DNA from 2 places in the Pseudomonas bambusae genome. Region 2 is predicted to be linked to the other one. Evidence: predicted binding sites of a transcription regulator. Region 2 holds the regulator's gene; the other holds the start of a gene.
What was found. Region 2 encodes sigma-54, which starts transcription at its own class of promoters, with help from an activator protein. Its sites were predicted from a motif close to ANTGGCATNNANNTTGCTNT; they were not measured.

Region 1 (6,114 bases), 1.1 Mb from region 2:
TCGCTTTGCGACCTCTTCAAGATTGACGAGAGCTTTCAACGCGGACCCGGTCATGAAGAATGCGCCGCATTGGTGGTAAACACTGGGCGATCACGTAATATTTGCCCCCCGCGACCCACACCGGCGTTCTTTCGATGTCACCGGGCGCACAGGCTTTTCGAACTTAAACCTGAATCCAACGGACTCTACGACACATGGCCAAACCGGACGCCCCGGCGCGCGCGCCGCAACCTACCGTCAAATCGCACCTGGCCTATACGCTGCTGAGCGGGCTGGCGCTGATGGTGCTGTACACCTTATTGCGCGTCGCGCTGCTGGTCTACAACCGCGAAGGGATCGGCGCGACGCCGGCCTCGACATTCATTGAGGCGTTCGGCAACGGTCTGCGTTTCGACCTGCGGTTGGTGGTCTACATCCTGATCCCGCTGCTGCTGGCCTTGTTCAGCGCGCGTTTGATGGCCGCACGGGGTCTTTTCCGTTTCTGGCTGACGCTGGTCGCGAGCCTGACCACGTTCTTCGGCCTGATGGAGATGGATTTCTACCGCGAATTCCACCAGCGCCTGAACGGCCTGGTTTTCCAGTACGTGAAAGAAGACCCGAAAACCGTGCTGAGCATGATCTGGTACGGCTACCCGGTGGTGCGTTATTTGCTCGCCTGGGCCTTGCTGACCTGGCTGCTCAGTCTGGTGTTCAAAGGCATCGACAGTGCGACCCGTCCGCGCGGCGGCTTCAATATTGGCAGCTCCAGCAACCGCATCGTCGCACCGTGGTACACCCGGGTCGGCGTCTTCGTGCTGTGTCTGATGGTCGCGGTGATCGCAGCGCGCGGCACCTTGCGTCAAGGTCCTCCACTGCGTTGGGGTGATGCGTACACCACCGAATCGAATTTCGCCAACACGCTGGGCCTGAACGGCACGCTGACGCTGATCGCGGCTGCGAAGAGCCGGATGTCCGAAGACCGCGACAACATCTGGAAGGCCACCCTCCCGGTGGCAGAAGCCCAGCAAACCGTGCGCGACATGCTGCTGACCGCCAACGATAAGCTGGTGGATTCGGACAAGGCCGCCGTTCGACGCGACTTCAATCCTCCGGCTGCCAACACGCTTCCGATCAAGAACGTTGTCGTGATCCTGATGGAAAGCTTCGCCGGTCACTCCGTAGGTGCACTGGGCGACGAGTCCAACATCACGCCGTACTTCGACAAGCTGTCGGAAGAGGGCCTGCTGTTCGATCACTTCTTCTCCAACGGTACGCACACCCACCAGGGCATGTTTGCGACGATGGCGTGCTTCCCGAACCTGCCGGGTTTCGAATACCTGATGCAGACCCCGGAAGGCAGCCACAAGCTGTCGGGCCTGCCGCAACTGCTGAGCGGCGCACGCAAGTATGACGACGTGTACGTCTACAACGGTGACTTCGCATGGGACAACCAGTCCGGGTTCTTCAGCAACCAGGGCATGACCAACTTCATCGGCCGTAACGACTTCGTCAACCCGGTGTTCTCCGACCCGACGTGGGGTGTGTCCGACCAGGACATGTTCGACCGTGGCGCTCAGGAACTGAAAGACCGCGAAGCCAAGGGCAAGCCGTTCTATGCCTTGCTGCAAACCCTGTCGAACCACACGCCGTACGCGCTGCCCGCCAACCTGCCGGTGGAGCGCGTCACGGGTCATGGCACTCTGGACGAGCATTTGACGGCCATGCGGTATTCCGACTGGGCGCTGGGGCAGTTCTTCGAAAAGGCCAAAAAAGAGGCGTACTACAAGGACACCCTGTTCGTGGTCGTGGGTGACCACGGGTTCGGCAACAACGAGCAGATCACCGAAATGGACCTGGGCCGCTTCAACGTGCCGATGCTCATGATCGCACCGGGCCTGCAAGACAAGTTCGGCAAGCGCAGCAGCATTGTCGGCACACAGATCGACATCGTGCCGACCATCATGGGCCGCCTGGGCGGCGACACCGTGCACCAGTGCTGGGGCCGTGACCTGCTGAACCTGCCAGCGGGCGACCTGGGTTTCGGCGTGATCAAACCCTCGGGCAGCGAGCAGACTGTGGCAATCGTCACTGGCAACCGCATCCTGATCGAGCCGAAGGAAATGGAACCGAAGATCTACAACTACGAACTGGGCACCAAACCCCACGCTGAACTGGTTCCGAACGCGCCTGACATCGCCGAACTGCGCAAGAAGCTCGACAGCTTCCTGCAGACCGCGACCAAGAGCCTGTTGGACAACACGGCCGGTGTGAAAGACGCCAAGCCGTAAGCCGCGTCCTGCATGAAAAAAGAGGCCTGTCTGGCCTCTTTTTTTTGCGCGTAAGTCCCGTTGCGCCAAGGCAAAAAACGTTGAACGAATGCTAAAAACGCGCAGTCCGATTTCGGTAGGCCGACGTGCGGCCTGACTGAGGAGACATTGATGAAAGTCTGGACTATTTCGTTTCAGGATAAAGATGGGGTGCAGCAGAGCCACAATCTTGAACTGGAGCACCGTCCCAGTGAGGAGGAAGCTGCGCAGCACCTGCGCCCGATTCTGTTCCCGGTCGTCAATGAGCTTGATCTGAACGATCTGGATGGTCGATCAAGGGCGCCCACGGCTGAAATCCTGAAGGAGCAGAATGCGGTGCAGATCATCTCCATCGTGGAGGCGTCCTGAAAAAACCTGTGCAATCTCCAACGGTTGCCAATTGGCAACGCGCCAGAAATGGGCGTAGTCTGCGATTGAGGCCGGTGAAGCATCTACCCGCGCCAGTTCGCGTACGGATGCCTGATTTGTAACAGCGGCACCGGCCTTGTCAGCGACATGCTTGAATCCCGGGTGACGGATGATCCGTCGCTTGATGCCCTTCAAGGGCATTTCGGGATGGTTGAAACTCTATCTATCGTTGCATAGGAGGACGTTTCATGAGCACGACCTATCAAGAAGACATCAGCAGTCACGTACTGCGCCGCATGAAAGAAGGCGGTTTCGACTTCGCCCGTATCCATCCTATCGAGTTCTACGCAGTCTTCCCGGACGAGGAGCGGGCACGTCAGGCAGCGGAAAAATTTCGCGGTGAATCCCTCAACACCCAAGTCAACGCCCGTGAGGACGGGGCGTGGCACCTGCAATTGAGCAAATTGATGTACGCCACCTACGACGGCATCGGCGACTTCGAGCAGGATTTCCAGACCGCCATTTTAGGGCTGGATGGCGAGGTCGAGGGGTGGGGTGTGAAGCAGGAGATCAAGCGGCTTCATTAGAGCGGTGCCTGGCCTCAAGCTTTGTGGTCACCCATTGTGGGAGCGAATTCATTCGCGAAAAAAGGGTTCGGGCAATGGAGATGTGTTGGCTGTACCTACCAATCGCGAATGAATTCGCTCCTACAGGTTCAAGTTCGCCAAAGTATCAAGCACGACATTGATTCGCAGAACATCAAAAACAGGGCAAAAAAAAGCCGCTCGGATAGGAGCGGCATAAAGGGAATATCGGTACGCAATCCTGTCACGCCAACACTCGCCGATGCAGTCTGCAGCGAGGTTATCTGCGTGAATGGCGCGATTATTCACGAACAAAGTCAGGCCGGGAAATCAACTCTGACTATGCTTCCAATAGGTTTTTCTGCAGCAGGACGCTTCTCTTTGAAGCGTAGGGGAATGGGTTAGAGCGCTTCTTGCACAGGAATGGTGCGAAGGCTTTCGCTGTTTTATTCAACTCATTGATTTCAAAGCGTTTATGCCGATGGCACGGGCCTTGCGAAGGCCTTAGTGTCCATGGTGACAAGGAGTACGGCATGATCCGCACCTTTTATGATGAGATGTACGATGCCGACGGTTCTGTCCGTCCGCATTATCGGGAATTCGCCCGCTGGCTGGGTGAAGCGCCACCTGAGTTGCTCGCTCAGCGTCGGCGTGAGGCCGATCTTTTGTTTCATCGCGCCGGGATTACCTTCACGTTGTACGGTGACGAGCAGGGGACCGAACGTCTGATCCCCTTCGATACGATTCCTCGCAGCATCCCCGCCAGTGAATGGCGCGTGGTCGAGCGCGGCTGCATCCAGCGCGTCAAGGCGCTGAACATGTTCCTCGCTGACCTTTATCACGACCAACGTATTATCAAGGCCGGGATCATCCCTGCCGAACAGGTGCTGGCCAACGAGCAGTACCAGTTGGCAATGCAAGGCCTGAACCTGCATCGCGACCTCTATTCGCACATCTCCGGGGTTGACCTGGTGCGCGATGGCGACGGCACCTATTACGTCCTCGAAGACAATCTGCGCACCCCAAGCGGCGTGAGCTACATGCTCGAAGACCGCAAAATGATGATGCGCCTGTTCCCCGAATTGTTCGCCGCGCAACGCATCGCGCCGGTCGATCACTACCCGAACCTGTTGCTCGATACGCTGAAAAGCTCCAGCCCGCTGGATAACCCGAGCGTGGTCGTGCTGACGCCGGGCCGGTTCAACAGCGCGTTCTTCGAACACGCGTTCCTGGCGCGGGAAATGGGCGTGGAACTGGTGGAAGGCGCCGACTTGTTCGTGCGCGACGACCGCGTGTTCATGCGCACCACGGACGGCCCGAAGGCAGTGGACGTGATCTACCGTCGCCTCGACGACGCGTTCCTCGATCCGCTGGCGTTCAACCCGGATTCGATGCTCGGCGTGCCGGGCCTGCTGTCGGCCTATCGCTCGGGCAATGTGGTGCTGGCCAACGCCATTGGCACCGGGGTCGCCGACGACAAATCGGTGTACCCGTTCGTGACCGACATGATCCGCTTCTACCTCGACGAAGAGCCGATCCTGAAGAACGTGCCGACCTGGCAATGCCGCAAACCGGAAGAGCTGTCCCACGTGCTCGCCAACCTGGGCGATCTGGTGGTCAAGGAAACCCAGGGCTCCGGTGGCTACGGGATGCTGGTCGGGCCGGCGGCGACGGCGGCGGAAATCGAGTCGTTTCGTGCCCGTCTGAAAGCCAAGCCTCACGCGTACATCGCTCAACCTACCTTGTCCCTGTCGACCTGTCCGACCTTCGTCGAGAACGGCATCGCCCCGCGACACATCGACCTGCGCCCCTTCGTGTTGTCTGGCCGCGAAACCCGCGTGGTTCCCGGTGGACTGACCCGCGTTGCGTTGCGCGAAGGGTCTTTGGTGGTCAACTCGTCGCAGGGTGGCGGAACCAAGGACACCTGGGTGGTCGAGGATTAAGGATGCCTGCCAATGCTAAGTAGAACTGCCTCGGATTTATATTGGATGTCGCGGTACCTGGAGCGGGCGGAAAACCTCGCACGGATGCTGGACGTCAGTTACTCGCTGTCGCTGATGCCTCAGGACGGACGCGGGGATGGCCTCAATGAACTCGCCATGCCGCTGCTGATCACCGGAACCCTGGACGATTACCGCGAGCGCCACGGCGATCTTCATGCCGAGCGCCTGCTGCATTTCTTCGCGCTGGATGCCGAGAATCCCGCCAGTATTTTCAGCTGTCTGGCGGCGGCGCGGGCCAGTGCCCATGCGGTACGTGGGCGTATTACCGCGGACATGTGGGAAAACATCAACTCGACATACCTGGAAATTCGCGGCATCGCCGAACAGGGCCTGAGCCGATATGGCATGAGTCGGTTCTGCGAGTGGGTCAAAGAGCGTTCGCACCTGTTTCGTGGGGCGACCTACGGCACCATTATGCGTAACGACGCGTTCCGTTTCATTCGGCTGGGCACCTTCATCGAACGCGCCGACAACACCCTGCGCATGCTCGATGCCCGCTATGAAATGCTTGAACTGCGCGGGCCGTCTGCCAACGCGGCAGCGGACAGCTCAGCAGCGGGTTACTACCAGTGGAGTGCCTTGCTTCGGGCACTGTCGTCGTTCGAAGCCTACACCGAGGTCTACCGCGACGCGCCGGGTGCGCGTCAAGTCGCCGAATTGCTGCTGTTGCGCGCCGACATCCCGCGTTCACTGCGCGCCTGTCTTGAAGAACTGGACCTGATTCTCGCCAGCCTGCCGGGGGCCAATGGCCGTCCCGCGCAACGCCTGGCCGCCGAACTCGACGCTCGTCTGCGCTATACCGGCATCGACGAAATCCTCGGCGAAGGCCTGCACGAATGGTTGAACGAATTCATTCCGCTGCTGGCCCAACTG
Region 2 (6,114 bases):
GCGCGGCAGCCACTTGGTCAGGTATGACGAGATGTCCTGGAACATCTCTTCGACATCGGGTTGCGCGGCCAGATAGTCCGCCACCGGCTGGTCGAGTCCCGATTGCTCACGCAGTTCGGGTTTCCAGTAGGGGTTGGGCAGGCAGCGCACGTCGAACACCAGATCCGCGTCCACGGGCATGCCGCGTTTGAAGCCAAAGGATTCAATGAGGAAAGCGGTGCCGGGTTCGGGTTTGTTCAGCAGACGCAGCTTCAACGTGTCGCGCAGCTGATAAAGGTTCAGGTGGGTCGTATCGATGGTCAGATCGGCCAGGTCGATGATCGGCCCCAGTAAGGTTTTTTCATCTCGAATCGCTTCGGCCAGCGAGCGCGTGGCATTGCTCAGCGGATGGCGGCGGCGCGTTTCAGAGAAGCGCTTGAGCAGTGTGGACTCTTCAGCGTCGAGGAACAGCACGTCGCACTGAATGTGGCGAGCGCGGACCTCTTCGAGCATTCGCGGAAAACGGGTCAGGTGGCTGGGCACGTTCCGGGCGTCGATAGAGACCGCTAACAACGGCTCAGCGAGTTCGGTATTGATCAGTGCGCGCTCGGCAAGCTCGGGGAGCAGGCCTGCCGGCAGGTTATCGACGCAGTAGAAACCGCTGTCTTCGAGAACATCGAGGGCCGTGCTCTTGCCGGAGCCGGAGCGACCGCTGACGATGATCATGCGCATGATCAGTGACCGTTCTGGACGTTGAGCACGACGTTGTAAAGCTCTTCGCTGCTCTTGGCACCACGCAGGCTGGCGCGCACGTCAGCGCGGTCAAGCATGCTGGCGATCTGACGCAGCAGTTCGAGGTGGGCGTCGGTGGCCGCTTCCGGGACGAGCAGCACGAACAGCAGATCCACAGGCGCGCCGTCGATGGCGTCGAAGTCCACCGGGCGTTCCAGGTGCAGCACCGCGCTCACAGGCGCCGTGCAGCCTTTCAGGCGGCAATGGGGGATCGCGATGCCGTTACCAAACCCGGTGGAGCCGAGTTTTTCACGGGCGATAAGGCTTTCGTAGACGGTTTGCCAGTCGAATTCGGGCACTTGTTGCCCGATCAGTTTGGCAATCTCTTCGAGAACGGCTTTTTTACTGCCGCCTGGCACGTTCACGAGGGAACGGCCAGGGGTCAGGATATTTTCAAGTCGGATCATGGATGGGGAGTGTCAGCGAGCTGCCGCACCTTTGAGGATGCTTTGCTGCTTTTCCTTATGCTTGAGCAATTGTCTGTCGAGCTTGTCAGTGAGCAGGTCGATCGCCGCGTACATGTCATCATGTTCGGCATTGGCAACGACCTCTCCACCGTGGATATGCAGGGTGGCCTCGATCTTCTGTTTGAGCTTCTCGACGGCCATCGTCACCTGCACGTTCGTAATCTTGTCAAAATGCCCTTCGAGCTTTTTCAGCTTCAGCTCGATGTATTCGCGCAGGGGCTTGGTCACTTCCAGTTGGTGTCCACTGATGTTGACTTGCATACAGCTTCTCCTTCGTTGCCAGTGCATTAAGAGGCAGGCTTGGTTGCCTGCCACTGGAACGCTGTGGCTTGTGACCTCTACATCAGTCGCTTGCGTTCGCTGGACGGCGCGATTCCTAAGGACTCGCGGTACTTGGCGACTGTGCGACGGGCCACTTGAATGCCTTGTGCCTCCAGTAAACCAGCGATCTTGCTGTCACTCAACGGCTTTTTCTGATTTTCCGCAGCAACCAGTTTTTTGATGATTGCGCGAATGGCAGTGGACGAGCATTCGCCGCCTTCGGAGGTGCTGACGTGGCTGGAAAAGAAATACTTCAGTTCGTAAATACCACGGGGTGTATGCATGAATTTCTGCGTGGTGACGCGTGAAATCGTCGATTCGTGCATGCCCACCGCCTCGGCGATGTCGTGCAGCACCAACGGCTTCATCGCCTCATCGCCATACTCCAGAAAGCCCCGCTGATGCTCGACGATTTGGGTCGCCACTTTCATCAGGGTTTCGTTACGGCTTTGCAGGCTTTTGATGAACCAGCGGGCTTCTTGCAACTGGTTGCGCATGAAGGTGTTGTCGGCGCTTGTGTCGGCGCGGCGCACGAAACCGGCGTATTGCGGATTCACCCGAAGGCGGGGAACGGCTTCCTGATTGAGTTCGACCAGCCAGCGCTCATTGTGCTTGCGCACGATGACATCTGGCACTACGTATTCGGCTTCGGTGGATTCGATCTGCGAGCCAGGGCGTGGGTTGAGGCTCTGGACCAGTTCGATGACCTGGCGCAGATCATCTTCCTTGATCTTCATGCGCCGCATCAGCTGCGCGTAGTCACGGCTGCCAAGCAGGTCGATGTAGTCGCTGACCAGTCGCTGGGCTTCGGCGAGCCATTTGGTCTTGGCCGGAAGCTGGCGCAGTTGCAGCAACAAGCACTCGCTAAGCGTGCGGGCGCCGACGCCAGCCGGCTCGAATTGCTGGATGCGGTGCAGCACGGCTTCGATTTCGTCCAGCTCGATGTCGAGTTCCGGGTCGAAGGCGTCCAGCAGCTCTTCCAGGGATTCGTCGAGGTAACCCTGATTGTTGATGCAGTCAATCAGCGTGACGGCGATCAAACGATCGGTATCCGACATCGGTGCCAGGTTCAGTTGCCAAAGCAGATGGCTTTGCAAGCTCTCGCCCGCCGACGTGCGCGTGGTGAAATCCCACTCGTCATCGTCATTGCTGGGCAGGCTGCTGGCGCTCGTCTGGTAGACATCCTCCCAGGCCGTATCGACGGGCAGTTCGTTGGGAATACGCTCGCTTTCGCTCCATTCGCCGTCTTCGAGATTGTCGACGGTGGGCGCGGATTCCTGGTAGGTCGGTTCCTGTACGTCAGGGTTGGGCTTTTGCTCGATATTGTCGGCCATGGGGTCGGCATTATCGAAATCGTCGCCTTCTTCCTGGCGCTCCAGCATCGGATTGGACTCCAGTGCCTCCTGAATTTCCTGTTGGAGATCCAGCGTCGACAGTTGGAGTAAGCGGATGGCCTGTTGCAGCTGCGGTGTCATCGTCAGCTGCTGGCCCATTCTCAAGACTAGCGAAGGTTTCATGGCAGGGGCTTAACACCTTATTCGCCGGCGCACATGGGCGCCATCCACTACTAGGGGCGCCGAGGCGCCAACTTAAGCAAATTATATGCCTGAACCCGGAGTGTTTGCCTAGGGTGTAATGACAATTTATGCGAGGTTGGCGATGAGGCGCATGCTGCGTTCGCCGACCAACCCCTTGCCATTGCGTGGTTTACAGGCGGAACTCGTGACCGAGATACACTTCCTTGACCAACTGGTTGGCCAGGATGGTTTCGGAATCGCCTTCTGCAATCAGTTGCCCATCGTTGACGATGTAAGCCGTTTCGCAGATGTCGAGTGTCTCACGGACGTTGTGGTCGGTGATCAGAACGCCGATACCCTTCGCCTTGAGATGGTAGATGATCTGCTTGATATCGCCCACGGAGATGGGGTCGACGCCCGCGAAGGGTTCGTCCAGCAGAATGAATTTCGGCGACGTCGCCAGTGCGCGTGCGATTTCCACTCGGCGGCGTTCGCCACCGGACAGGCTCATCCCGAGGTTGTCGCGGATGTGTGTGATATGGAATTCCTGCAGCAAGCTTTCCAGCTCTTTGCGGCGTCCTGCGCGATCGAGCTCCTTGCGGGTCTCGAGGATCGCCATGATGTTGTCCGACACCGACAGCTTGCGGAAGATCGACGCTTCCTGCGGCAGATAGCCGATACCGGCGCGAGCACGGCCATGCATCGGCTGGTGGCTCACGTCCTGGTCGTCGATCAGCACGCGGCCCTGATCGGCCTGAACCAGGCCGACGATCATGTAGAAGCACGTTGTCTTGCCTGCGCCGTTAGGGCCCAGGAGACCGACGATCTGGCCGCTGTCGATGGACAGGCTGACGTCACGTACGACTTGGCGGCTTTTGTAAGCCTTGGCCAAGTGTTGGGCTTTCAGCGTTGCCATTAAGGGGCCTTCTGCTGGTCGGTTTTCTTTTTCGGCTGGATCACCATGTCGACGCGAGGACGCGCTTCGGTCACCTTACTGCCGGTGGCGCGGCCAGCGCTGGCAAGTTTTCTCACCGTGTCATAGACGATCTTCTCGCCCTGAGTCACGTTGTTGTCCTTGTCGACTACCTTGGCCTTGTCGATCAATACGATGCGGTTTTGCGGCGCATGGTACTGGATCGTCACGCCCCAGCCCTGCACGGGTTTCGGGTCGCCGGCGGTCTGCAGTTGCTCGAAATACGCAAGGTTGCCGACAGAGGTCACGACATCGATATCACCAGCAGGGGTGCGAGTCATGGTCACCTTGTTGCCGGTAACCTTCATCGAACCCTGGGTGATGATCACGTTACCGGTGTAGGTGGCGATGCCTTGCTTGTCGTCCAGTTGGGCGTCATCGGCTTGAACACGGATGGGCTGATCCTGATCGTTCGGCAGAGCCCAGGCGCTCACGCTTCCCAGTGCTGCGCCCAGGCCAAGCAAAATAGGGAGGGTTTTAAGGAGCCTCATACTGTCCTCTTGCGTTCGATAGCAGGTGTATCCTGCTTTCTTTTAGATAGGCTTTCATACCCGTACCGGTGCTCACACCGTTGAAACCGTCGATTCTAACGGGTTGCGCGGTTTCCGCATATTGCTTCTGAGGGAAGACAGTCATGCGGGTGCTGGTGATGATCGTGGTGCGGTTCTTTTCGTCCGTGCGGTTGATGCGAACCTTGTCGATCAGCTCGACATGATCGCCTCCTGGCGACACTTCGGCGCGCACGCTCTGCACGTGCCAGGGAAACTCCGATCCGCGAAACATCTGCAAAACCGGGGTCGTCATCAGGGTTACGTCGGTGGCCTTGAGGTGCTCGACCTTGTCGGCGGTCATGTCATATTGCATTGACCCATCCGGCAGGTACTGGATGCTGTGCGCGTTCATCGCGTAATAATCGATGGCGTTCTCATCCACGGCCGCTTTGGGTTGATCCATGAAGCTTTCCGGGCTGATGTTCCAATAGCCGGCCGCTGCAAGCAGTACCGCCAGCACACCGAAGATCAGGAACGTACGAATTCTTTTGCTCAGCATAAATGCACTTCTATAAGTAGGCGGCGTGGGCCGCTTCGAGGTTGTCCTGAGCTGTCAGGATCAACTCGCAGAATTCCCGGGCGGCGCCTTCGCCGCCTCGTGCCTGGGTCGTGCCATGCGCATGCTGGCGGACAAATCCGGCGGCATTGGCCACAGCCATGCCCAGACCGACACGGCGGATCACCGGCAGGTCAGGCAGGTCATCACCCAGATAGGCGACCTGTTCGTAGCTTAGGTTCAGTTGCTGCAAAAGCTCGTCGAGCACCACCAGTTTGTCTTCGCGTCCCTGATAAAGATGCGCGATGCCCAGGTTTTTGGCGCGGCGTTCGACCACCGGCGTCTTGCGGCCGCTGATGATAGCGGTGATCACCCCCGAGTTGATCAGCATCTTGATGCCCTGGCCATCGAGGGTATTGAAGGTCTTGAACTCGCTGCCGTCTTCCAGAAAATACAGTCGGCCATCGGTCAGCACGCCATCGACATCGAAGACGGCCAGCTTGATGCCTTTGCCGCGCTGCATCAATTCGCTGTTGTTGAGGTTGTCGGCGCTCATTTACATCACTCCCGCACGCAGCAGATCCTGAAGGTTGAACGCACCCACCGGGCAGTCGTTCCCGTCGACAACGATCAGCGCACTGATCTTGTTGTCTTCCATGATTTTCAGCGCTTCGGCTGCCAGCATGTCGGCACGGACGGTTTTACCGTGAACGGTCATGACGTCATCGATGGTCGCTTGGCGGATGTCGATGTCGCGGTCCAGGGTCCGGCGCAAATCGCCGTCGGTGAAGATCCCTGCCAGTCGGCCATCGGCTTCGACAATGGCGGTCATGCCCAGGCCCTTGCGGGTCATTTCCATCAGCGAATCACGCAATGGCGTGCCGCGGGCGACTTTCGGCAGTTCGGCCTCAGTGTGCATGACGTGCTCGACCTTGAGCAGCAGGCGGCGACCCAGCGCGCCACCGGGGTGCGAGAATGCGAAATCTTCAGCCGTGAAACCGCGCGCATCCAACAGGGC

Region 1: a site for sigma-54 is predicted at 3,719-3,738, ahead of AAEO81_RS11390 (circularly permuted type 2 ATP-grasp protein). Genes of this name have one in related genera too.

The regions. Positions count from the first base shown of each region.
Region 1 is NZ_CP151650.1:2,443,331-2,449,444, forward strand. It holds gene AAEO81_RS11375 (LTA synthase family protein) at 195-2,267, shown strand; gene AAEO81_RS11380 (hypothetical protein) at 2,418-2,654, shown strand; gene AAEO81_RS11385 (ribonuclease E inhibitor RraB) at 2,903-3,241, shown strand; gene AAEO81_RS11390 (circularly permuted type 2 ATP-grasp protein) at 3,772-5,181, shown strand; gene AAEO81_RS11395 (alpha-E domain-containing protein) at 5,194-6,114, shown strand, end outside.
Region 2 is NZ_CP151650.1:1,323,236-1,329,349, forward strand. It holds gene rapZ (RNase adapter RapZ) at 1-711, opposite strand, end outside; gene ptsN (PTS IIA-like nitrogen regulatory protein PtsN) at 714-1,178, opposite strand; gene raiA (ribosome-associated translation inhibitor RaiA) at 1,191-1,499, opposite strand; gene AAEO81_RS05990 (RNA polymerase factor sigma-54) at 1,577-3,076, opposite strand; gene lptB (LPS export ABC transporter ATP-binding protein) at 3,267-3,992, opposite strand; gene lptA (lipopolysaccharide transport periplasmic protein LptA) at 3,992-4,540, opposite strand; gene lptC (LPS export ABC transporter periplasmic protein LptC) at 4,527-5,099, opposite strand; gene AAEO81_RS06010 (HAD family hydrolase) at 5,110-5,619, opposite strand; gene AAEO81_RS06015 (KpsF/GutQ family sugar-phosphate isomerase) at 5,653-6,114, opposite strand, start outside.